4 regions of the Streptomyces sp. NPDC102451 genome follow, and region 3 is predicted to be linked to each of the others. Evidence: riboswitches for the same ligand, from Rfam matches in the RefSeq annotation. Region 3 holds a riboswitch; each other region holds the start of a gene.
What was found. Region 3 has a riboswitch for cyclic di-AMP ahead of ACIRD8_RS29980 (M23 family metallopeptidase). Riboswitches for the same ligand answer to the same signal wherever they lie in the genome.

Region 1: another riboswitch for cyclic di-AMP. It lies ahead of ACIRD8_RS26665 (peptidoglycan DD-metalloendopeptidase family protein); the one in region 3 lies ahead of ACIRD8_RS29980 (M23 family metallopeptidase).
Region 2: another riboswitch for cyclic di-AMP. It lies ahead of ACIRD8_RS28925 (transglycosylase SLT domain-containing protein); the one in region 3 lies ahead of ACIRD8_RS29980 (M23 family metallopeptidase).
Region 4: another riboswitch for cyclic di-AMP. It lies ahead of ACIRD8_RS33320 (M23 family metallopeptidase); the one in region 3 lies ahead of ACIRD8_RS29980 (M23 family metallopeptidase).

The regions. Positions count from the first base shown of each region.
Region 1 covers NZ_JBIWKD010000013.1:213,562-219,200, forward strand. The annotation lists partial or broken gene ACIRD8_RS26655 (radical SAM protein) at 1-238, shown strand, start outside; gene ACIRD8_RS26660 (SGNH/GDSL hydrolase family protein) at 261-1,088, opposite strand; gene ACIRD8_RS26665 (peptidoglycan DD-metalloendopeptidase family protein) at 1,265-2,179, opposite strand; cyclic di-AMP (ydaO/yuaA leader) riboswitch at 2,185-2,356, opposite strand; gene ACIRD8_RS26670 (tyrosine-protein phosphatase) at 2,759-3,583, shown strand; gene ACIRD8_RS26675 (DUF6126 family protein) at 3,593-3,766, opposite strand; gene ACIRD8_RS26680 (helix-turn-helix domain-containing protein) at 3,839-4,459, opposite strand; gene ACIRD8_RS26685 (aspartate aminotransferase family protein) at 4,518-5,639, opposite strand, start outside.
Region 2 covers NZ_JBIWKD010000016.1:68,675-74,313, reverse strand. The annotation lists gene ACIRD8_RS28940 (MBL fold metallo-hydrolase) at 1-245, opposite strand, end outside; gene ACIRD8_RS28935 (SIS domain-containing protein) at 652-1,545, shown strand; gene ACIRD8_RS28930 (hypothetical protein) at 1,610-2,197, opposite strand; gene ACIRD8_RS28925 (transglycosylase SLT domain-containing protein) at 2,445-3,296, opposite strand; cyclic di-AMP (ydaO/yuaA leader) riboswitch at 3,301-3,490, opposite strand; gene ACIRD8_RS28920 (hypothetical protein) at 3,848-4,078, shown strand; gene ACIRD8_RS28915 (molybdopterin-binding protein) at 4,273-4,668, shown strand; gene ACIRD8_RS28910 (flavodoxin family protein) at 4,772-5,224, opposite strand; gene ACIRD8_RS28905 (heavy metal translocating P-type ATPase) at 5,298-5,639, opposite strand, start outside.
Region 3 covers NZ_JBIWKD010000017.1:121,885-127,523, reverse strand. The annotation lists gene ACIRD8_RS29995 (GNAT family N-acetyltransferase) at 1-968, opposite strand, end outside; gene ACIRD8_RS29990 (HPr family phosphocarrier protein) at 1,183-1,464, shown strand; gene ACIRD8_RS29985 (GntR family transcriptional regulator) at 1,637-2,335, opposite strand; gene ACIRD8_RS29980 (M23 family metallopeptidase) at 2,559-3,335, opposite strand; cyclic di-AMP (ydaO/yuaA leader) riboswitch at 3,348-3,547, opposite strand; gene ACIRD8_RS29975 (M16 family metallopeptidase) at 3,739-5,121, opposite strand; gene ACIRD8_RS29970 (M16 family metallopeptidase) at 5,148-5,639, opposite strand, start outside.
Region 4 covers NZ_JBIWKD010000022.1:92,165-97,803, reverse strand. The annotation lists gene ACIRD8_RS33325 (aldo/keto reductase) at 1-539, opposite strand, end outside; gene ACIRD8_RS33320 (M23 family metallopeptidase) at 743-1,783, opposite strand; cyclic di-AMP (ydaO/yuaA leader) riboswitch at 1,795-1,947, opposite strand; gene ACIRD8_RS33315 (PP2C family protein-serine/threonine phosphatase) at 2,181-3,332, opposite strand; partial or broken gene ACIRD8_RS33310 (TipAS antibiotic-recognition domain-containing protein) at 3,473-3,595, opposite strand; tRNA gene ACIRD8_RS33305 (tRNA-Met) at 3,657-3,730, opposite strand; gene ACIRD8_RS33300 (hypothetical protein) at 3,945-4,232, shown strand; gene ACIRD8_RS33295 (FAD-binding oxidoreductase) at 4,433-5,639, shown strand, end outside.

The sequences.
Region 1 (5,639 bases), on a different contig from region 3:
CGAGCTGGGCAACCTCTACGACGGCAGCTACCGGAGCGCGCTCGGCCCCCGCGGCTGCCCGCTCGCGGTGTGCGACTGCCACATCGGCTATGTGCACCTGGAGACACTGCCGTTGTACGACGTCTTCGCGGGCGGCGTGCTGGAGCGGATACCCGCCCGTCCGGTGCGGGTATCCGCATCGGACGGGCTCGCCTCCCCGGGCCCGGCCCGGCGTCAGCTCCCCCTGGCCGGCCCCTGACGAAAGGTCAGCGGTGGGGTGGTCAGAGCGGCAGCAGGTCGGGGCGCTTGGCCTCGACGTGGTCCCCGGAGGACTCCCCGCGCAGCCGGCGGCCGATCCACGGGACGAGGTATTCGCGCGCCCACTGGATGTCGTCGCGCCGGACCTCGAGCGCTCCGCGCTGTACCTGCGGGGGCCACACCTGGTCGGGGTCGGCCGGCACCTCGAGGCCGAGGACCTGGGCGGCGCGCAGGGCGACCCGGGTGTGCCCCTCCGCCGAGAGGTGCAGCCGGTCGTTGTCCCAGGCCCGCCGGTCCTGCACGGACCGCAGGGACCACAGGTCCAGCACCGGGCAGTCGTAGCGATCGGCGATGGACCGGACATGCGCGGTGTACATGGCGATCTTGCCCCGCAGATGCTTGAGCACGGGGATGCCACGCGTGTCGAAGCCGGTGGTGACCATGACGGTGCCGACCGCCTGGGTCAGGTCGGCGACCGCACGCTCGAAGCGTTCGGCCACGTCGTCCGGGTCGGAACCGGGACGGAGGATGTCGTTGCCGCCCGCGCAGAAGCTCACCAGATCAGGTGCCAGCTCCTTGGCGCGGGGGACCTGTTCCTCGACTATCTGGTCGAGGAGGCGTCCGCGTACGGCGAGATTGGCGTACCGGAAGTTCCCGTGCATGTCGTCCGCGGGGGCGACCACCGCATCAGGGACCGGGAGCTGGTCCGCCAGGAGGACCGCGAACCGGTCGGCCCAGCCGACGAGCGTGCCTCCGGGGCCGGGGTCTCCGACGCCCTCGGTGAAGCTGTCGCCAATCGCTGCGTACGACCCGATGATGCCTCGTGTTTTGTTTCTCGAATCGTCTGCCACAAGGGCTTATCTTGCACCTTCGATTGTGACCTACGCGACCGTAATAAGGGGTTGACGGGTGGTGAGAAAGACCACCCGGTCAGTTTTTGGTAAAGCCGGAATAAGGAGAGGGGCGGTGCGCCGCTGCGCACCGCCCCTCTCCTTCAGTCCGAGATGGGACCCTCGGGTGGTGTGTCTCAGATGGAGACGCCGTGCGAACGCAGGTAGGCGATCGGGTCGACGTCCGAGCCGTAGCTCGGGCCGGTCCGGACCTCGAAGTGGAGGTGCGGGCCGGTGGAGTTGCCGGTGGTGCCGGAGAGGCCGATCTGCTGGCCGCCGGTGACGGTCTGGCCGGCCGAGACCTCGAGCGAGGACAGGTGCGCGTACTGGGAGTACATGCCGTCGCTGTGCTGGATGACGACCTCGTTGCCGTACGAGCCGCTCCAGCCGGCGGAGACCACGGTGCCCTCGCCGATGGACCGGACGCTGGTGCCTGAGGCCGCCTGGAAGTCGGAGCCGGTGTGGTAGCCGCTGGACCAGCTGGCGCCCGAGGCGCGGTACTGGGTGGTGACGTTGGGGTTCTCGACCGGGGTGGTCCAGCCCGAGGTGTTGCTCTCGGAGGCGCCGGAGTCGGCGGTCTCCTCGGCCGGAGCAGCCGCCTCCTTGACGGGAGCAGCCGTCTTCTCGGCCGGAGCGGCCTTCTTCGCGGCCGACGGGGCCGACTTGGAGGGCGTGGCGTCGGCGGAGCCGGATGCCTTGGCGCCGATGGTCAGCTTCAGGCCCGGCCGGATCAGGCTCGGGTTCTCGCCGACGACGTCACGGTTGTCCTGGTACAGCTTCTGCCAGCCGCCCTTGACCTTCTGGTCGGCCGCTATCTTCACCAGGTAGTCGCCGGAGACCACGGAGTAGGTCTTCGGGGCACTCTTCGCCGCGGAGGCGGGGGCGCCGTGCGCGGCGGCGGACGTGGAGGCCGGTGCGGCCTGCTCGGCCGCGTTGGCGCCGGTGGCGCCGATCAGCGGGAGGGCGAGTACGGCGCCGCCGGTCCCCGCGGCAAGGACGCCTCGGGAGATCGGGCCGGTCTTCGTACGACGGTGCTTGCCTTTTGCGGGCATGGGGCTTTTCCTCTCCGGCGCCTGCGAGGTGAGCTGTCGGGTTCGGACTGGAGATGCCCGGCCGCACTGTGCGCGACTTGACCCCTAGCCGTACCGGATCCCTCCGGCCGGCGGCCTACCTGGTTCCCCCGCTCCTGCCACACGTGAGTCGTTGCGGATTCCGGGCGGCGGCAGGATTAGGCGTTCCGTCCGGATTGACCGTGACCGTAAGCGAGCCGGGACGCCGCGAACAAGCCACGGATTGTGAAGCGGAATCCACGCTTCAATTCCGGTGCGGAATTACCGTCACACTCCGTGGATTACCGATCTTGGCTTTCCGCGCGGCGTCAGGAATACCCCTCGGCATCCTCGCCACACACCGTCACGGATATGATCCCGCTCACCTCACTCACACCATCTCCCGTACAAGCGGGGCGTGTTCTGCTAAATGCACCAATACGGACATGGCGCGACCTTCGCCCCATGAGGGAGACCGGGGCCACGGCGACCGGGACGGCTGCGCGATGCAGCTATGTCGTATCGTCGCGGGCGTGCCCCGTCGGCGAGCGGCGCCGACGCCCGACACCCCCAGGAGCCCTTGTGACGCAGCTGCCAGAGGTCCCGCCGGCCGGCCCCGAGCCGACGGACGTCGACCTGTCCGGTGTCCGCAACTTCCGTGACGTCGGCGGGCTTCCGACCGCCGACGGCCGCACCGTGCGGTACGGGCGCCTCTACCGCAGCGGTCACCTCGCCCACGCCACCGAGTCCGACGCAGCCTTCCTCTCCGGACTCGGCCTGCACACGATCTTCGACTTCCGCAATGCGGCCGACCACAAGCTCGACGGTCTCGACGTGGAGCTGCCCGGCGTCCGGAATGTCAGCATTCCTCTCTCCGACCCGGCGGACGGCGCGGAGTTCTGGCGGCTGGTGCGCGACGGGAACATCCAGCAGTTGCGCTCGATCCTGGCCGACGGCAAGGGAACGGCGAGGATGGTCGCCTCGTACCGTTCGATCATCAAGGACCGCACCGCCGAACACAGCCGCGTACTGCACGCGCTGGCCGAGGACAGCGTGCCGGCGCTGATGCACTGTGCGGCGGGCAAGGACCGGGCCGGCCTTTCGGTCGCGGTCTCGCTGCTCGCGGTCGGTGTCGAGAAGGAGGCCATCGAGGCCGACTACCTCAAGTCGAACGACGCGCACCGCCGCTACAAGGTGCGGCGCAGCGACACCTCGCCGGTGGGAATGTCCGACGAGGTGATGGAACTGCTCAATCCGCTCTTCGGTGCCCGCGCCGAGTACCTCACCGCGGCGCTCGACACCATCGACGAGATCTGGGGCAGCGCGGACCGCTATTTCCTGGAAGGGCTGAAGATCAGCCACGAGACCCGCGCGAAGCTGCGTGAGCGCCTCGTCGAAGGCGCGTGACGCCGTCGGTCAGCCTTTGCCGGCCACGGTGAAGAGGAGGTAGAGGAAGCCCGCGACGACGTGTCCGGCCACCAGGTAGGCGAAGAGCCGGATCACGACGCCGCGGGGCATCCGCCGCTCCTGTGTGTCCGCACTCTTCGGCCTGCGCGGGGTGAGCGGGTCGTAGTGCTCCGAATCGGACATGACAGTCCTCTCTTCCGGCCGCTCGGACCGGGGGGCAGGGGCGAAGGGTGTGCGTGGGGGGGGCGTGCGGGATCAGAGCCGGTGCATGCCGCTGCCCAGGCACAGCTCGGCGGCCGGGCTCTGCAGCAGCGTGTGGACGAAGAGCAGGCGCGCCCCGCCGGTGCCGAGCGCGGCGATCCGGTGCGGGGTGAGCGAGTCGAAGTGCGCACTGTCCCCCGGGTCGAGGTCGTGCACGCTCTCGCCGAGCACGACCCGGAGCCTGCCGTCGAGGACGTACAGCCACTCCTCCCCGGGGTGGACGCGCACGAGGTCGCCCTCGGCGCCGTACGGGACACGGACGTGCAGCGCCTGCATGGCGCGGCCGGGTGCGCCCGCCTGCCGGTAGACCCAGCCGCCCGCCTCGGTGCCGCGCGGCGTGCCCTCGGGCAGGCTGCCGCGGACGATCGCGTCACGTTCGGGCGGCATCTCGCCCAGGAGCTCGGAGACGGTCGTACCGTAGACCCGGGCGAGGCCGAGCAGCATCGGCAGCGAAGGCTGCCTCCGGCCCGTCTCGAGCCGGGAGAGGTGGGCCGGGGAGAGTCCTGCCCGTCCGGCCGCGCCCTCCAGGGTGAGGCCGCGGTTGCGGCGCAGTTCGCGTAGGCGTGGCGCGATCCCCGGGAGCTCGTCGGCCACCCCTCCGTCAGGAGGATTCATGCCTCCATTGGGCCAGAATCTTTCCTCTGAGGCAAATATTTTGCCTCAGAGGCAACAGTCAGCGGTTGGCCACGGCCTGCTTCACCAGCGTCCTGCCGAAGTCCCACATCAGCCCGCCCCCGCTGTGCGCGTCATCCATGACGGCGGTGAAGGCGGTGACGAAGCGGTCGACCTCCGGCTCCCCGATGACCAGCGGCGGAATCAGCTTGATCACCTCCAGGTGATCGCCGGAGACCTGGGTGAGGATCCGGTGCTTCTGCAGCAGCGGCACCACGACCATCTGCGCGAAGAGCCCCTTGCGTGCGGCCTGCAGCATCGTCCAGCGGCTGCGGAGCTTGAGGGAGGACGGCCGGCCGAACTCGATGCCGATCATCAGCCCCCGGCCCCGCACCTCGTGCAGCAGCTCGTAGCGGCCGACGAGCGCGGCGAGCCGCTCACGCAGCAGATCACCGGTGCGACGGGCGTTCGCCACGGTCTCCTCCTGCTCCATCACCGCGAGGACGGCGAGCCCGGCGGCCATGGCCTGGGCGTTGGAACCGAAGCTCGCGGAGTGGACGAGGACCCGGTCCATCGAGGAGTAGACGCGCTTGAAGATCCAGTCCTTGCCGAGCGTCGCGCCGACCGGGACGTACCCGCCGGAGAGCGCCTTGGCGACGCAGAGCAGATCGGGTTCGACGCCCTCCTCGTGCTGGTACGCGTAGAAGTCACCGGTCCTGCCGAGCCCGGTCTGCACCTCGTCGGCGATGAGCACGGCCTTGTGCCGGTGCAGCAGCTCCTGGGCCTCCCGAAGGAAGCCGGGCGGTGCGGCGTGGACGCCCTTGCCCTGGATCGGCTCCACGACAAGCCCGGCCACGTCCCCGCGCTTCAGCTCGCGCCGCAGCGCGTCGAGGTCGCCGAGCGCGATGGCCGTGTCCGGCAGCAGGGGCGCGAACCCGTCGCGGAAGCCCTTCTCACCGTTGACCGAGAGCGAGCCGGTCGTCAGCCCGTGGAAGGCGTGGTCGCAGTAGAGGATCCGCGGCTTGCCGGTGGCGTACCGGGCGAACTTCAGCGCGGTCTCGACCGCCTCCGTGCCGCTGTTGCCGAAGAACACCCGGTCGAGGTGCGGGCTGTGCGCCAGCAGTCTCTCGGCGAGCAGCCCCGGCAGCGGCTGGCAGTCGAAGCGGGTGAGGTCGGCGAGCGA
Region 2 (5,639 bases), on a different contig from region 3:
CAGAAGTGGTCCCCGTTGGCATGGGTGACGATCACACGGTCGACGCTCACCCCGTCGGGCAGCCGCTTCTGGCTCTCCACCAGGAACTGACCGGCCAGAACCGTGTCGTACGGGGTGTCGATCCACAACGCACCGCGCGGCGACACGAGGAGACCGCAGTTGGCCAGCCCCCAGCCCCGCTTCGGCGGCAGCCAGGCGTACAGCCCGCTGCCGAGGTCAACGACGTCCCCACCCGTGATCGACATGGGCTGATTATGCCGACCACGATCCGGCCGCGCGTTCGAACTCGGCCAACATGCAGTCCTGATGGCTTGAAATCACCCCTTGACCTGGCCGCCCGCCGTCGGCCGGTGACCGTCCGGGGTTGCCGCGGATCGGCCGCATGAGCGATTTTCCGCCTGATGTACGGGATGTCGTCCGCCGGGTCCGCGCCGCGCGACGGATACCCACCCAGCCGCGGCAGAACCGGATCGGGTCGGCTACCCACCGAGCATGGCTGAAAACCGACGCCGCATGGATGACGGGCACGTAAACACTTTGCTTGTTCTTGCTCGATTGACCCGGCTAACATGCAGAATTGAACACGCGGGCGTCGGTTCCATCCAGCCCCGCCCCACCAGATGCGAGCAGCAGCGGAAGCGGAGTGCGGACATGTCGCATGTCGAGACCGAGACAGCCGGCCAGCCGGAGTGCTGGCGCCGCGCCGAGGAAGTGGCTGCCGACCGGAGGACGGCCCTGCCCGCCGCCGGTGAGCGCATCGCCGTCGTCGGCTGCGGAACGTCGTACTACATGGCACAGGCGTACGCCTCGCTCCGCGAGGACTCCGGCCAGGGCGAGTCGGACGCGTACGCCGCCTCGGAGTTCCCCGTCGGGCGCGCGTACGACCGGGTCGTCGCGCTGACGCGGTCGGGCACGACGACGGAGGTGCTCGGCCTGCTGTCCGGGCTGCGGGGCTCCACCCGGACCGTCGCCGTGACCGCAGACCCGCGGACCCCGGTGATGGCCGCGGCCGACGACGTGGTCGTCCTCGACTTCGCCGACGAACGGTCAGTGGTCCAGACGAGGTTCGCGACCACCGCGCTGACCCTGTTCCGCGCCCATCTCGGGCTGCACACCGAGGACGTCGTCCGGGACGCGGAGACCGCACTGGCGGAGCCGCTGCCGGAGGGGCTCCTGGACTGCACCCAGTTCAGCTTCCTGGGGCGCGGCTGGACGGTCGGGCTCGCCAACGAGGCGGCGCTGAAGATGAAGGAGGCGTCCCTGTCCTGGACGGAGTCCTATCCGGCGATGGAGTACCGCCACGGCCCCATCAGCATCGCCACGGCCGGAACGGCGACCTGGATGTTCGGCACCGCTCCGGAAGGGCTGCGGGAGCAGGTGCAGGCGACCGGGGCGCGCTGGGTGGAGAGCGGACTGGACCCGCTGGCCGACCTGGTGCGGGTCCAGCGGCTGGCGATCGCCCGCGCGGCGGCCCGTGGCCTCGATCCCGACCAGCCGCGCCATCTGACGCGGTCGGTGGTGCTCGGTACGGCCGCCGGGGCCTGACGCCGTCACGGCATGCCGCGCACCGGGCCGGCGGACGGCCCGGTGCGCGGCGGCGACCGTGAGGTCAGGCCTCTTCGAAGTGGGCGTCCAGCGCCTCGTCGAGCTCCGCGGTCCACGTCTTGAGGTCGCTGCGGGCCCCTGCCTCGACCTCGGCGTTGAACCACCGGCGGCTCGACAGGTGGACGGTCACGGTGAACCGGCGGCCGAAGCGGCCGGTCCTGACCTCGACCGCGCCGATCTCGGACCAGTCGAACTCGGCCTCCTGGTCGTCGAGCGTGAAGCGGACGCCCTCGGCGTCCACCCTGATGGACCCGCGCCGGTCGCTGACCTCGAAGACGGGGCCGTCCTCGGCGTCGGCGCTCCCGCCCACGGCTCCGGGGGCCGCTCCGTCGTCCGGGGCCGTGTCGTCGCCCCCGGCCGCCGTGGAACCGTCCACGGGCCCCTCGGCCGCCTCCTCGGCGGGCGCGTCCGTGACGTCGGCCTCCGGGACCGCATCGGCCACCTCGGGCTCCTGTGGCTCCAGGGACCCCTGGGGCGCCGCCTCCTCCGCCTCCGTCCGCGCGGGGGCAGGGGCCGTCAGGCCGGGGATGTACGCCGGGTCTGTCCCCGCGGCGAACTCGGGCTTGGTGTTCGAATCTATGCGCTGCTCCACGGCGGGCAGTATGGACGACGAACCTGTACGAGACCAGTCAACCGGTCTCCGCCCCGCCTGTCGGCGGCCGTGACAGCGCGGTCCGGGGCCTCCGGACACGGGTGGCTCCGGACATGGGGACCCAGGACACGGGTGGCTCCGGAAAACGGACGACGGGTGGTGCGGGTTCCGCCGAACCCGCACCACCCGTCACTTCTGTCCCTCTGTCACACACACCCGTGTGTCAGTGGTCCCGCCTCGGCAGGACTCAGTAGGCGCCGAAGACATTGTCGATGGAGCCGTACTTGTCCGCGGCGTAGTTGCACGCGGCCGTGATGTTGGCGACCGGGTCGTAGCTGTCCATCGACGTACCGGGCACGTGGTAGGCCTGGAAGGTCGGGTCGATGACCTGCAGGAGGCCCTTCGACGGGACGCCGTTGATCGCGTTGATGTCCCAGTTGTTGATGGCCTGCGGGTCACCCGCGGACTCGCGGATGATGTTGCGGTGGATGCCCTCGTAGCTGCCGGGGATGCCGTGCTCGGCCATGACGGCGAGCGACTCCTTGATCCAGCCGTCGAGGTCGTTCGTGTACGAGACCGGCTCGGCCGCGGGAGCGGCTTCGGCGGCGGGCGCACCCTCAGCGGCGACGGTGGTGCTCGTGCGCTCCGAGCGGTCGGCGCGGTCGGCGCTCTGCTCGGCACGGTCGGAGGAGGCCTTGGATTCGGCCTTGTCCGCGGACTTGTTCTCGGCCTTGCCGCCAAGGGTCAGCTTGAGACCGGGGTGAATCAGGTCGGGGTTTCCACCGACGACCTTCTCGTTGCCCTCGTACAGCGCCTTCCAGCCACCGCTCACGGAATGCTCCCGCGCGATCTTCGCGAGGGTGTCACCCACGACCACGGAATACGTGGCGGACTTCGACTTCTGCGCGGCAATTCCCTTGCCGGGCACGGCAGTCGACGTTGCGGCCTTTTCGACGGCGACCGGCTGGGCCGGGGCGGCGAAGGCACTGGTGGCGCCGATCACGGGGAGGGCCAGGGCGGCTCCGCCCGTGCTCACGGCGATGATGCCGCGGGTCAGCGAACTGGTCCTGAAACGACGGTGCTTACCATTCTCGGGCATGCTGAATTCCTCTCCGTCGCCTGCGAAGTGAGCTGTCGGGTTCGGGCTGGAGATGCCCGGCCGCATGCGAATGCGACTTCACCCCGAGCCGCTCCGGAAACCGGATCGGCGCTTACTTGGGTCCCCCGCTCCTGCCGTACGAGAACTGGTCGGTGAGGTCACCGGACGGCGGCAGGATTCGGCGTTCCGCCCGGAGTGATGGTGACCGTAGGCGAGAAATAGGGAAAGGAACAAGCCTGGTTCGTTGATCACAATTCATTCGCAAGATCAATTCTTTGGAATTCATGTAATCCACCCCACATCGCGCCCGCCACTCCTCTTGGCACAGAAGGGAACCGACTGCCGCACCCCCGCGTCTGGGGCGCATAAGGTGACGCTGGTCACGGAGTCCGATTCGGGCGATTTGCTCCCGAGCGAAGGCCCCAGGTCACATGAAATGGCCTTTTATGGATTACGGGATTAATTTAATAAAAGCACCGCAAACCGGGCATACGACTCACAGATCATGCCGCCTGGCATACCGAGGGCATCCGCGTGGAACCGATCCGCCCATGACTGAAAGCCCTCACGCCTCGGCCCCCCGGATCACCGTCCTGCCCGTTCAGCCCGGGGACCCGCCCTTCCGCATCGTGGAGATCGACGGAGCGGTGATCGGAGGCGCGACCGACATGACGGACGTCCTGATCGCCGCCGCGGCGGCCGGCATTCGGGTCCACGACCTCGACGACCCGGCCGTCATCCGATGGGTGGGAGGCGGCAAGCTCACCTGGAGGCCGCGCTGAGCGGACCAGGAGGACATCAGGACGGTCGCCGCCCCGCACGGCGGCGACCAGGGCGGCCGCCGTGCGTTCCGCGTCCGGCCGGGGATCGGCCTCATCCCGGAGTGGAACGCCGCCACCCCTCCAGGGGTTCGCACATGCGAGGAATTCTGCGAGTAAACCTTGCATATGCAAGAGCAGCCTCTAGCATGGGACGCATGCAGACCTACACCATCGGGCAGGCCGCGCGCCTCCTCGGAGTCAGCCCTGACACCGCCCGGCGCTGGGCGGACGCCGGCCGGGTCGCGACCCATCGCGACGAGGGCGGACGCCGCCTCATCGACGGCCGCGATCTGGCGGCGTTCTCGATCGAGGTGGGCCAGAGCGGGCCCGGCGACGAGGAGGTCTCCTACACCTCGGCGCGCAACGCCTTCCCGGGCATCGTCACCGCGGTGAAGCTCGGTGACGTAGCGGCCCAGGTCGACATCCAGGCCGGCCCGCACCGCCTCGTCTCGCTCCTGACCCGGGAAGCCGTGGAGGAGCTGGGGCTGGAGGTCGGCATGCAGGCCACGGCCCGCGTGAAGTCGACCAGCGTGCACATCGACCGCGCCTGACGCGGCACCCACCGCCGGGCATCCGGGCGCGCCGTGCCGGGGCTGCCGTGCGGGCGGTGCCGGGGCTGCCGGGCGCGCCTCGTTCCGGCTGCCTGGCGGGTCGTCACTCCATCAGTCCGGCGGCGAGGGTCGCCCCCAGCTCCCAGCACGCCTCGGTATCCGCCTTGCCCGGCTCACCGGTGACGGTCACGGCGTCGGCCGCACGGCGCCATCCGAGGCCCGTCGTGATCGTCTCGATGCCCCGTACGGCGCCGGTGACGTCGTTGCCGCCGTGCACGTAGTAGCCGAAGGGCCGGCCCTTCGTCCCGTCCAGGCACGGGTAGTAGACCTGGTCGAAGAAGTGCTTCAGGGCGCCGGACATGTATCCGAGGTTCGCCGGTGTGCCGAGCAGATAGCCGTCGGCCGCCAGTACGTCGGACGCCGTGGCGGAGAGGGCTGCCCGCCGCACGACCCGTACGCCTTCGATGTCCTCCGTCGTCGCGCCGGAGAGCACCGCTTCGAACAGCGCCTGGCAGTTGGGCGAGGGCGTGTGATGCACGATCAGCAGAGTGGCCACGCCACCGAACCTACCCGCTCACCGGAGCCCTCGCCCTGCCGGGGAACCCGGGCTCCCCGGCAGGCGCGCAGGCTCACTCGACGGCCCGGAAACCGCGCAGACGGAGGCTGTTGCCGACGACGAAGACCGACGAGAAGGCCATCGCCGCTCCCGCGATCATGGGGTTGAGCAGGCCTGCCGCGGCGAGCGGGAGGGCCGCCACGTTGTAGGCGAAGGCCCAGAAGAGGTTCGAGCGGATCGTGCCCAGCGTCCTGCGGGAGAGGCGGATCGCGTCGGCGGCCACCCTCAGGTCCCCCCGTACGAGCGTCAGGTCACCGGCCTCGATCGCGGCGTCCGTGCCCGTCCCCATGGACAGTCCCAGGTCGGCCTGGGCGAGCGCCGCGGCGTCGTTGACCCCGTCGCCGACCATGGCGAC
Region 3 (5,639 bases):
CGCTGCCGTTCCCGGCCCTCGGCGCCTCGCTCGGCGTAACCGGCGGAGAGGACGACGAGGCCCTGGACCCCGTTCTCGCCGCAGTCGGCGACGACTTCGGGCACCCGGTCGGCCGGCACGGCGACGACCGCGAGATCGACCTGCTCACCGATCTCGCTCACGGAGCGGTGTGCGGGCACCCCTTCGACCGTGTCCGTACCGGCGGCGAAGGACGTGTTCACGGCGTACGTGCGTCCGGTGAAGCCCGAGGCCAGGAGGTTCCGCAGCACCGACCGGCCGACGCCGCCGGGGGCCCGGCCGACGCCGATGACGGCGACGGACCCGGGGGCCAGCAGGCGCTGGACGGAGCGCGCTTCGGCCCGCTGTTCACGGGCGCGCTGGACGGCGAGGGACTCGGCCGTCGGTTCGAGGTCGAGGGTGAGGTGGACGGAGCCTTCCTCGAAGCTGCGCTGCTGGGTGAACCCGGCGTCCCGGAACACCTTGATCATCTTGTTGTTGGCGGGCAGCACCTCCGCGGCGAAGCGGCGGATCCCCCGCTCCCTGGCCACCGCCGCGATGTGTTCGAGGAGGGCGGAGGCCACACCGCGGCCCTGGTGGGCGTCCTGCACGAGGAAGGCGACCTCGGCCTCGTCCGCGGGTGCCGAGGCGGGCCGGCCCTGCCCGTCGATCCGGTCGAATCGGACGGTGGCGATGAACTCGCCGCCGATCGTCACCGCCAGTCCCACCCGGTCGACGTAGTCGTGATGGGTGAAGCGGTGGACGTCACGGGCGGAGAGACGCGGATACGGGGCGAAGAAGCGGTAGTACTTCGACTCGTCGGACACCTGCTCGTAGAAGCTGACCAGCCGCTCGGCGTCGTCCGTGGTGATGGGCCTGATCCGCGCGGTGCCACCGTCACGGAGCACCACGTCCGCCTCCCAGTGGTCGGGGTACGCGTGATGCGGACTCTGCTCCGGAGTGGGCTCCATGGGCAAAGCCTACGGCTCGGGCTTTTCGTTCGGCCCGAACCCGGGCCGAACCGGGCGGGAGGCCGTGGGGGCACCGGTCGCGGCGGGGTCGCGGCAGGGGCACGCTGAGGGGGCCGGCGGGCGGTGGACGGCCGGCGGCGACGCCGGGCACAGCGATGCCGCACTGCATGAGAGACTGGTCTAGACAACCCATTGATACGTGAAGGGCAGAACCATGGCTGAGCGCCGCGTCAACGTCGGTTGGGCCGAGGGCCTGCACGCCCGCCCCGCTTCCATCTTCGTCCGTGCCGCCACGGCCTCCGGCGTCCCCGTGACGATCGCCAAGGCGGACGGCAACCCGGTGAACGCCGCCTCCATGCTCGCGGTGCTCGGCCTGGGTGCCCAGGGCGGCGAGGAGATCGTGCTCGCGTCCGAGGCGGACAACGCCGAGGCCGCCCTGGACCGTCTGGCGAAGCTGGTCACCGAGGGGCTCGAGGAGCTCCCGGAGACCGTCTGATTCCGGCCACTTCGAACCGGATTTCTTTCTGCGGAAAAGCCGCGGCATCCCCACCGGGAGCCGCGGCTTTTTCCGTTTCCCGTACGGGGCGGCCGGAGCCCCGGAAAATCCGATTCAGGGCAGCAGAAATAAAGCCCTGCGATAACGGCCCTCTTTGTATACGGCGCAATTGTTAATGACGGACACCCGCGGTGTTTACGGGGTGTTGCGAAGTCCTCACCCGGGCCGCGCCCGGCGTGTGGACGGGAGGGCGTCGCAGCCGGTGCGCCGCGGTGGCCCGCTCGGCGTGCTGGGTGGCGAGCGCCCTGGCCCGCTCCGGGTCGCGGCGCGCCACGGCGTCGACGAGAGCGCCGTGCTCGGCCCAGGAGTCCGCGGGACGGGCGGGCTGCTCGACGGCGTACATCCAGGCGATCTTGTGCCGGAGCTGGGTCAGCAGCGCGATCAGCGCGGGGCTGCCGGAGGCCTGCGCCAGCGTCTCGTGGAACCAGCCGCCCAGGGAGCGCAGATCCTCCCCCTCGCCCCGGCGCACACGCTCCTGACCCAGCCTGACCAGGCCGCGGAGCACCTTGAGGTGCGCCTCGGTGCGCCGCTGGGCCGCGCGGGCCGCCCCGAGGGGCTCCAGGAGCATGCGGATCTCCAGGAGGTCGGCGGCCTCCTGCTCCGTGGGCTCGGCGACACAGGCGCCGGCGTGCCGGCGCGTGACGACGAACCCCTCGGACTCCAGGGTGCGCAGCGCCTCGCGCACGGGGACGCGGGAGACGCCGTAGCGACGCGCGAGCACCTCCTCGGTGAGGCGGCTGCCGCGTTCGAAGACACCGGAGACGATGTCGTCACGGATTGCCGTGCATACCGAATGCGCGGGAATGCGCATGTCCGAACCTCCGCCTTAATCCCCGCGAAACGCGGCCGATCGACGCCTGTTCTGTGACTCTATTGCAACCGGCCGGAATTTCCGATGGCGGGGTGGAATCCATGGATATCTTTTGGCCAGGGAGCACTTCCGCGGGGGCTTCGTCGCGCGTCCGCCCCCGAACGCGGCGAAGGCCCCGGCGGGTGCCGGGGCCTTCGTCGGAGCGCTGTGGTGCGGCGTGGGGTCAGACCTGGACGCCGTGGGCGCGGAGGTAGGCGACGGGGTCCATGTCCGAGCCGTACTCGGGGGTGGTCCGGGCCTCGAAGTGCAGGTGCGGACCGGTGGAGTTGCCGGTCGAGCCGGAGAGGCCTATCCGCTCGCCCGAGCCGACGCTCTGGCCGACGGAGACGCCGATCGAGGAGAGATGGCCGTACTGGGTGTACGTGCCGTCCTTCATCCGGAGCACGATGTTGTTGCCGTACGCGCCGCCCCAGCCGGCCTCGACGACCGTGCCGGCGCCGACCGCGACGACGGAGGTGCCGGACGCCGCCTGGAAGTCCACGCCGGAGTGGCTGCCGGAGGACCAGAGCGCGCCGCCGGACTTGTAGCCGGTGGTCACGTGGGAGCCGGCGACCGGGAGGTGGAAGGAGTTCAGCCGGGCGCGCTCGGCGGCGCGGGCGGCGCGCGCCTTCTCCTCGCGGGTCTCCTTGGCACGGGCCTCCGCCTTGCGCTTGGCCTCGGCCTTCGCCTTCGCCTTGGCCGCGGCCTTCGCGGCGACGTCGGCCTGGTGCTTCTGTGCCTTCGCCTGGGCCTCGATCTGGGCGGCGAGGGTGGTGTCGAGGGCGACGGTCTGGGTCAGTCCGGTGGCGGTGACGGCCTCGGAATCCGCGGCGAGGGCCGGGGAGGCAGTGGCACCGATGACGCCGGTGGCGGCCAGGGTGGCGACGCCGGCGACCTTGGCGCTCCTGCGCGTCAGGCGGCTCGGGGCACGGTGCTTCCCGGTGGCACGGATGAACGCCATGGAGGGGCTGGTCCTTTCCTTCCTTCTCGCCTACCGGGTTAGCAGGGGGCGCCCCCTGGCCCTTTAGGCCTTGGGGGAGGGTTCGGAGCAGGAAGGTCTCCTACGGATCACTGGGCCCTCGACGAGGTGCAGGGATCCGATTCACCCCAGGGACTTCATGGGTCCCCGGCTCCCCAGGCTCGCGCCTGACGGGGACTCGGCGATGACTGTCCGGCGCCGCGGATGCGGCATTCGTCCGGCGGACAGCCGAGCCGACGCTAGAGCGCGCCCCTCGGCCCCGCCAAACGGAAAGGACCTTTTGTCACCCATCCCACAGGACGAATGCCAACCTTCTTTTCAAAACGGACAAATGACAGAACCCCGGCGGGAGTGCCCCCGCCGGGGTCCGTCATGTCCCGTTCCGTCAGCCGTTGACGACCGACACCTCGCCGATGCCGAGTGCCTCCACGGGCTCCTTGATCTGCGCGGCGTCCCCGACCAGCACGGTGACCAGCCGGTCGACCGGGAACGCGTTGACCACGGCGGCGGTCGCCTCGACCGTGCCGGTCGCGGCCAGGCGCGCGTACAGCTCGGCCTGGTAGTCGTCCGGCAGGTGCTGCTCCACCTGGTCGGCCAGGGTGCCCGCGACGGAGGCCGCCGTCTCGTACTTCAGCGGGGCCACGCCCACGAGGTTCTGCACGGCGGTCTCGCGCTCGGCGTCGGTGAGCCCCTCGGCCGCCAGGGTGCGCAGGACCTTCCAGAGGTCGTCGAGCGCGGGGCCGGTCGACTCCGTGTCCACGGAACCGCTGATGGCGAGCATCGCAGCGCCGGTCGCCCCCGCGGAGGAGCCGGGCGCCGTCGAGCGCAGCACCTGTCCGAAGGCCCGGACGCCGTAGGTGTAGCCCTTCTCCTCGCGCAGCACGCGGTCCAGCCGGGAGGTGAGGGTGCCTCCCAGGCAGTAGGTGCCGAGGACCTGGGCGGGCCACACGCTGTCGTGCCGGTCCGCGCCGATCCGGCCGATCAGCAGCTGCGTCTGCACGGCGCCGGGACGGTTCACGATGACCACACGACCGGAGTCGTCCGCGGTGATCGGGGGGACGGGCCGGGCCTGGCCCGCGTTGCCCGACCAGTCCCCGACGGTGTCGGAGAGCAGCGCGTCCAGGTCCACCCCGGTGAGGTCCCCGACGACGACCGCGGTCGCCGTGGACGGGCGGACATGGGCGTCGTAGAAGGCGCGTACGGCGGCGGCGTCGATCCGCCCGACGGTCTCCTCGGTGCCCCTGCGCGGGCGCGACATCCGTGCGGTGGCGGGGAAGAGCTCCTTGGAGAGCTGCTTGGCGGCCCGCATGGCGGGGTTGGCCTGCTCGTGGGGGATCTCGTCGAGGCGGTTGCCCACCAGACGCTCGATCTCGCTCTCCGAGAAGGCCGGGGCCCGCAGCGCCTCGGCGACCAGGCCGAGGGCCTTGGCCAGCCGGGAGGCCGGGACCTCCAGGGAGACGCGGACACCGGGGTGGTCCGCGTGGGCGCCCAGCGTGGCACCGCACCGCTCCAGCTCGGCGGCGAACTCCTCCGCGGAGCGCTTGTCCGTGCCCTCGGACAGCGCGCGGGCCATGATCGTGGCCACACCGTCCAGGCCCTCGGGCTCGGCGTCCAGCGGGGCGTCGAGGAAGATCTCCACGGCGACGACCTGCTGGCCGGGCCGGTGGCAGCGCAGCACGGTCAGCCCGTTGGGCAGGGCGCCGCGCTCGGGCGCGGGGAAGGCCCAGGGCCTGGCCTCGCCGGCGGTCGGCTGCGGGTGGTACTCCATCGCTACTCCAGTCACGGCGGCGTCGGTCACTTGTCGGCCCCCTCGGGCGCGTCGGTGCCCTCGGTCTCGTCGGCCGGTTCGACCGGCTCGTAGACCAGGACCGCACGGTTGTCGGGGCGCAGGTGCGCCCGGGCGGCGGCCTTGACCTCGTCGGCCGTCACGTCGAGCACCCGGCCCACCGCGGTCAGGGCGAGCTGCGGGTCGCCGAACAGGACGGCGTACCGGCAGAGTTCGTCCGCGCGGCCCGCGACCGTGCCGAGTCGGTCCAGCCACTCGCGCTCCAACTGCGCCTGGGCGCGCTCCATCTCCTCCGGAGTGGGGCCCTCCTCGGCGAAGCGGGCCAGCTCCTCGTCGACGGCCGCTTCGATCTGCGGCACCTCGACACCACCGGACGTCTTGACGTCCAGCCAGCCCAGCGACGGCGCGCCGGACAGCCTGAGCAGCCCGAATCCGGCGTCCACGGCCGTACGGTCGCGGCGCACCAGCCGGTTGTGCAGACGCGACGACTCGCCGCCGCC
Region 4 (5,639 bases), on a different contig from region 3:
AGTGCGACGTAACGGGCCAGGCCCTCGCGCTCGGAGAAGTCCAGGGAGGCCCGGAGCCGCTCGGGGCTGATGTTGGAGGCGGCGATCTCCCGCACCGTACCGGCCTTGACCAGCTGGTCGAGCGCGGTGACGATCTCCTCGACCGGGACGCTCTCGTCGTCGAAGTGTGTGTAGTAGAGGTCGATGTGGTCGGTGCCGAGCCGGCGCAGCGACGCCTCCGCCGCCCCCTTGATGGTGGCCGGCGAGAGCCCCTTGTACGCGGGATGGGATCCGACCTTGGTGGCGATGACGACATCGTCGCGGCGGGAACGGGCCGCCAGCCACTTGCCGATGATGGTCTCCGACTCGCCGCCCTCGTTGCCCGGGACCCAGGCGGAGTAGGCGTCGGCGGTGTCGACGAAGTTGCCGCCGGCCGCCACGTACGCGTCGAGGACGGCGAAGGAGCGGTCCTCGTCGGCCGTCCAGCCGAAGACGTTGCCGCCGAGGGCGAGGGGGAAGACCTGGAGGCTCGATGAACCGAGCGGGCGCAGAGATGTCATACCCGGGGACAACCAGCCGGCTGAACCGACTATTCCGGTACGCGGGCCACGCCGGGCCCTGGCGCCGAGGTCCTGGCGCCGAGTTCCAGGGGCCGAGTTCCAGGGGCCGCCCGGTTGCGGACAGACCGGCGGCCCTGACGTCGGGGGGTCGTGCGTCAGGGCCGCCGGGGTTCCGGTGCGCCGGGGTCCGAGGGGGGCAGCCCTCAGATGGTGAGGCCCTTGCCGCGCAGCCAGCTCATCGGGTCGACGCCCGAGCCGTCCGCGGTGTGGACCTCCAGGTGGAGATGCGGGCCCGTCACGTTGCCGGTGGCGCCGACACGGCCGATGGTGTCGCCCGTGGTGACCTTCTGTCCGGCGGTGACGTCCATCGAGGACTGGTGGCAGTACCAGATCTCCGTGCCGTCATCGAGCTCCAGGACCGTGCGGTAGCCGTACGAGCCGGACCAGCCGGCCGACTTCACGGTGCCGCTGTGCACGGCCTTGACCGGGGTGCCGGTCGGGGCCGCGAAGTCCAGCCCGGTGTGGTAGCCGGACGACCACATCGAACCGGCCTGACCGAAGGTCGAGGTGATGGTGTACGAGGAGGTCGGGACGGCGTAGCTGGCGGCGAGCTTGGCGAGGCGCTCGGCCTCGGCCTTCTTCTTCGCCGCCTCTTCGGCCGCCTTCTTCTTCGCGGCGGCCTTCGCCTCGGCGTCGCTCTGCTGCTTCGCCGCCTCGGCCGCGGCGGCCTCGGCCGCCGCCTGCTCCTCCGCGGCCTTGGCCTCGGCGTCGGCTCCGGCCTGCTGCTGCTCGGCCTGCTGGAGGATGCGGGCGCGGAGCGCCTCGCCGGCGTCCGTGGTGCCCTGCTCGGCCTCGGCGGCGGTGATGCCGGCGCTGGTCAGCGGGGAGGACGCGGCGACCGTCTCGTGGTCCGAGTCGGAATCGCCGGACATGAACGCGCCCACGCCGGGAAGGGACTTGGCGTCGGGGAGATTGTCCGCGATGGAATCGGGAAGAGAAATGGAGACCGGCGGCTTGCTCTGGGCGGTGGCCATGCCACCCGCTCCGACGGCCGCGATGACGCCGACGCCGAGGACGGTGGAGCTACGGGCGAGACCCCGCTGCTTCGCAACGCGGTGCCGGCCGCGTACGGGACGGATGGACTCCTCGGTGGGGTTCCATTCCTCCCAGGTCCTGTCCTCATCACCGAGACTGTCGGTCCTGAAGGATGACGGGGCCTCGGGGGCAGGCTGATTGGACGCCACGTGGGCGCACTCCTTTCCTTCCTTCTCGCCTACCGGGTTAGCTGACGGGTTCGGAGCAGGAAGGTCTCCTACGGGCGCCTCTGCCTCTCACGAGACACAGGTGTCCGATTCACCCCATGTAGGTGGTTCCCCGGTTCCCTTGCGGAATTCGGCGCTGCGCACGGTGCCGTCTCTTGCGACGGCGGGTACAACCGCGCTGCGTTATCGAACGTTAATAGACACCCGGGTCCGATTCCAAGCTGTTCCCATAGATCAGTCATGGCCCTGGCCTGGACTTTCAGGGGTCAAACGGGCGCAAACGGGCGAGTTGAGTGCCACTTATCCGGCCAGCAGTTTCTGACGTTGCGTCAAATGTTATGCGGAGCGAGGTCTTTCGACTACCGAAAGTCGCGACCGGTCATCCACGGTCCCGCCCCACGATCTTCACCGTCGTCCGCCGCTCCTGCTGACCCCGCGCCGGACGGCCCACCGCGAGGAGCGCCAGGTCGTCCGTCGACCGGCCTCCGGTGTGCAGCCGTACGTCGTCGGTGAGCGCGGACAGCAGTTCTTCGGGCCCCGGGAAGATCCGGCCGCGCAGCCGGGCCGCCGGGTCGTAGAAGGCGCCCTTCGCGTCCCGCGCCTCGGACAGCCCGTCGGTGAACGCCAGGAACATCGACCCGGCCGGCAGCGCCCACTCGTCCGCCCGGTCCGGCCACACCCCCAGCCCCATCCCGAGCGGCAGGGCGGGCACCGTCGGCGCCAGCACGTCCAGCGCCCCGTCCTGGTGCAGCACGAGCGGCTCGGGGTGCCCGCGGTTGACGATCCGCAGGGTGTCCGAGCCGGACGGGATCTCCGCGAGGACGGCGGTGACGAACCCCTCCATGGAGTCGAGCCCGCCCCGCCGCGATCCCTCACGGGCCAGCGCCCGCTCCAGCCGCTGGACCACCCCCTCCAGCGACAGCTCCTGCTCGGCGGCCTCCCGGAACGCGCCGATCACGACGGCCACCGCCGCCACGGCGTCCAGCCCCTTGCCCCGTACGTCCCCGAGGACCAGGCGCACCCCGAACGGCGTGTCCGCGACGGCGTACAGGTCTCCGCCGACGAACTCGTCCGCCTGGGCCGCCTCGTACCGCGCCGCGACCAGCAGCCCGCCGATCCGGTCCTCGGGCGTCGGGAGCACCGCGCGCATCGCGGTCTCCGCGACGAACCTGGCCGAGGCCAGCTGCTCGTTCCTGCGGCGCACGACCCGGTTGATGACGAGGGAGAGCGCGGCAACGGTGACCAGCGTGAACAGGTCGGTGATCGGCACGATCCGGCCCAGCGCGCCGTCGGAGATCCGGATGGCGAGCACCACGAGGATCGCGGTCACCCCGATGCGGACGGTGCTGGCCAGCGAGAAGAACGGGGCGGCGATCAGCGGAGCGGCGGCGAAGAGCGGCACGGCGGTGACCTCGGTCGGCGTCACGAGGTCGAAGATCACACCGACGCAGATCATCAGGGCGGGCAGCACGCGCACGAACCACCGGGAACGGTCGCTCCCGTCAGCGCTCCCCCGGCGTCCGTCCCGCATCCCCACGTGTGCACTCCTGCCCGCTCCACCCACGGGTGCGGACGGTACCGCGCCCCGCCCAGGCCGGCCGGAGCCGCGCCGAACGGCGAATCCCCATCGGCCGAAGGGAGGAGCGCGCCGCAGGTCCCGCCGTCCGGTGGTCAGTCGGAGAGCCGGTGCCGCGCGTAGATCGTCAGTGCGTCCCGTACGAAGACGGCGGTTCCGTCCCCGCAGCGATCGTAGTTCCTCCCGAGGCGCGGATCCGCGACGTACCGCCGCCGCAGCCGGGCCGGCGCATACGACAGAGGCCCGGATCCTCGAAAGGATCCGGGCCTCAGTCTTTAGTAGCGGGGACAGGATTTGAACCTGCGACCTCTGGGTTATGAGCCCAGCGAGCTACCGAGCTGCTCCACCCCGCGCCGTTGTGATTGCAACTCTACGCCATCCGGGAGGGCGCTCCGACCACTCCTGGTCCCGCTCCCCTCGCACGCCGCCGGCAAGGAAACCTCTCGGCCTCGACCGGCTGCGCCAACTCAGGCTGCGTACCGCGACGTTGTCAGGCCCGGCCGGTTGCCCAAGGGTGTTGCCGCACCCCCCGATCTCGCGCACCGCCTGTCTGGAGGGCCTCCCACCATGTCCGCATCACACAGACCCGCCCCGGTCTCCCCGTCCGCGCCGTCACCCCTGCGTACGTCCCTCGTCAGCGGGCTGATCGGCGCCGCCTTCGGCTCGGTGTTCAGCGCCGCCATCAACTACCTGCTCGTCGGCGTGCCCGGCAGCGCCCCGGCCAACGCGCTCAACCACGGGGTGTCCGGCTTGTTCAGCGGATTCGCGGCCGGGTTCATCGGGCTCATGGTGCATCTGCGCCGGGACAGGGGCGGGCCCGCGCCGAGCAGCACCCCGGCCGCACCGCAGGAGTGAGTTCCGGCGCCGTGCCCCTCCCGTGGGTGCACGGCGCCCAGCGATTGCACGACCTCCGGGGCGGCGGGACGCTGGACGTGCACGCTTTTCGGTGTTCGGTCCCGTCCGCGCGGCATCACAGGTGCCGGCGTCGGCCCACCAGTCCCACCCCGATGCGGTGCCGCAGGGAAGGCCGGGCGCACACGCGCTAGGAGACGATCATGGACGGCACCCTGCTGGAGACGATGCGGACCGCGCTGCGCGGCCCGGTCATCGGCCCGGACGACCAGGCGTACGGGCAGGCCCGTACGGTCTACAACGCCATGATCGACAAGAAGCCGGCGGCCGTGGTCGAGTGCCGCGACACGGCGGACGTGATGGCCGCCGTCGACTTCGTCCGCGAGCACGGACTGGACATGGCGGTCCGGGGCGGCGGGCACAGCGGTCCCGGCCTCGGCCTCCGCGACGGCGCCGTCACGCTCGACCTCTCGCCCCTGCGCGGCGTACGGGTCGACCCGGCCACCCAGACCGCGCAGGCCGACGGCGGTGCGACGCTGGGCGATCTCGACCACGCCACCCACGCCTTCGGTCTCGCCACCCCGGCGGGCATCATGTCGACCACCGGCGTCGGCGGACTGACCCTCGGTGGCGGGCACGGCTACCTCACCCGTAAGTACGGCCTCTCGGTGGACAATCTGGTCTCCGCGGACGTGGTCCTGGCCGACGGCAGCTTCGTCGCCGCGAACCCGAGCGAACACGCCGACCTGTTCTGGGCGCTGCGCGGCGGCGGCGGGAACTTCGGCATCGTCACGTCGTTCGACTTCGAGCTGCACCCCGTGGACACGGTGGGGGTCGCCATCACCGTGTGGCCCCAGGAACTCTTCCAGGACGTCATGCGCTGGTACCGGGACTTCCTGCCGCAGGCACCGGACGACCTGTACGGCTTCTTCGCCTCGCTGACCGTCCCGCCGGGCCCGCCCTTCCCCGAGGAGATCCACGGGCAGAAGATGTGCGGCGTCGTCTGGTCCTCGACGGCGGACCCCGAATCCCTGGGCGAGACCCTCGCCGTGGTGAACGAACCGGGTCCACCCGCCTTCCACTTCACCTCGCCGATGCCCTACCCGGCCCTGCAGTCGATGTTCGACGCGCTGATGCCGGCCGGTCTCCAGTGGTACTGGCGCGGCGACTTCTTCGACCGGATCACGGACGAAGCCGTCGATGTGCACGCGTCCTTCGCCGAGAAGCTCCCCACCGGCCTGTCGACCATGCACCTGTACCCGGTCGACGGCGCCGCCGGCCGGGTGGGCCCCGACGACACCGCCTGGGCCTACCGTGACGCGCTCTGGTCGGGCGTCATCGCCGGCATCGATCCCGACCCGGCCAACGCTCCGGCGCTGCGGGACTGGGCCGTGGGCTACTGGGAGGCGC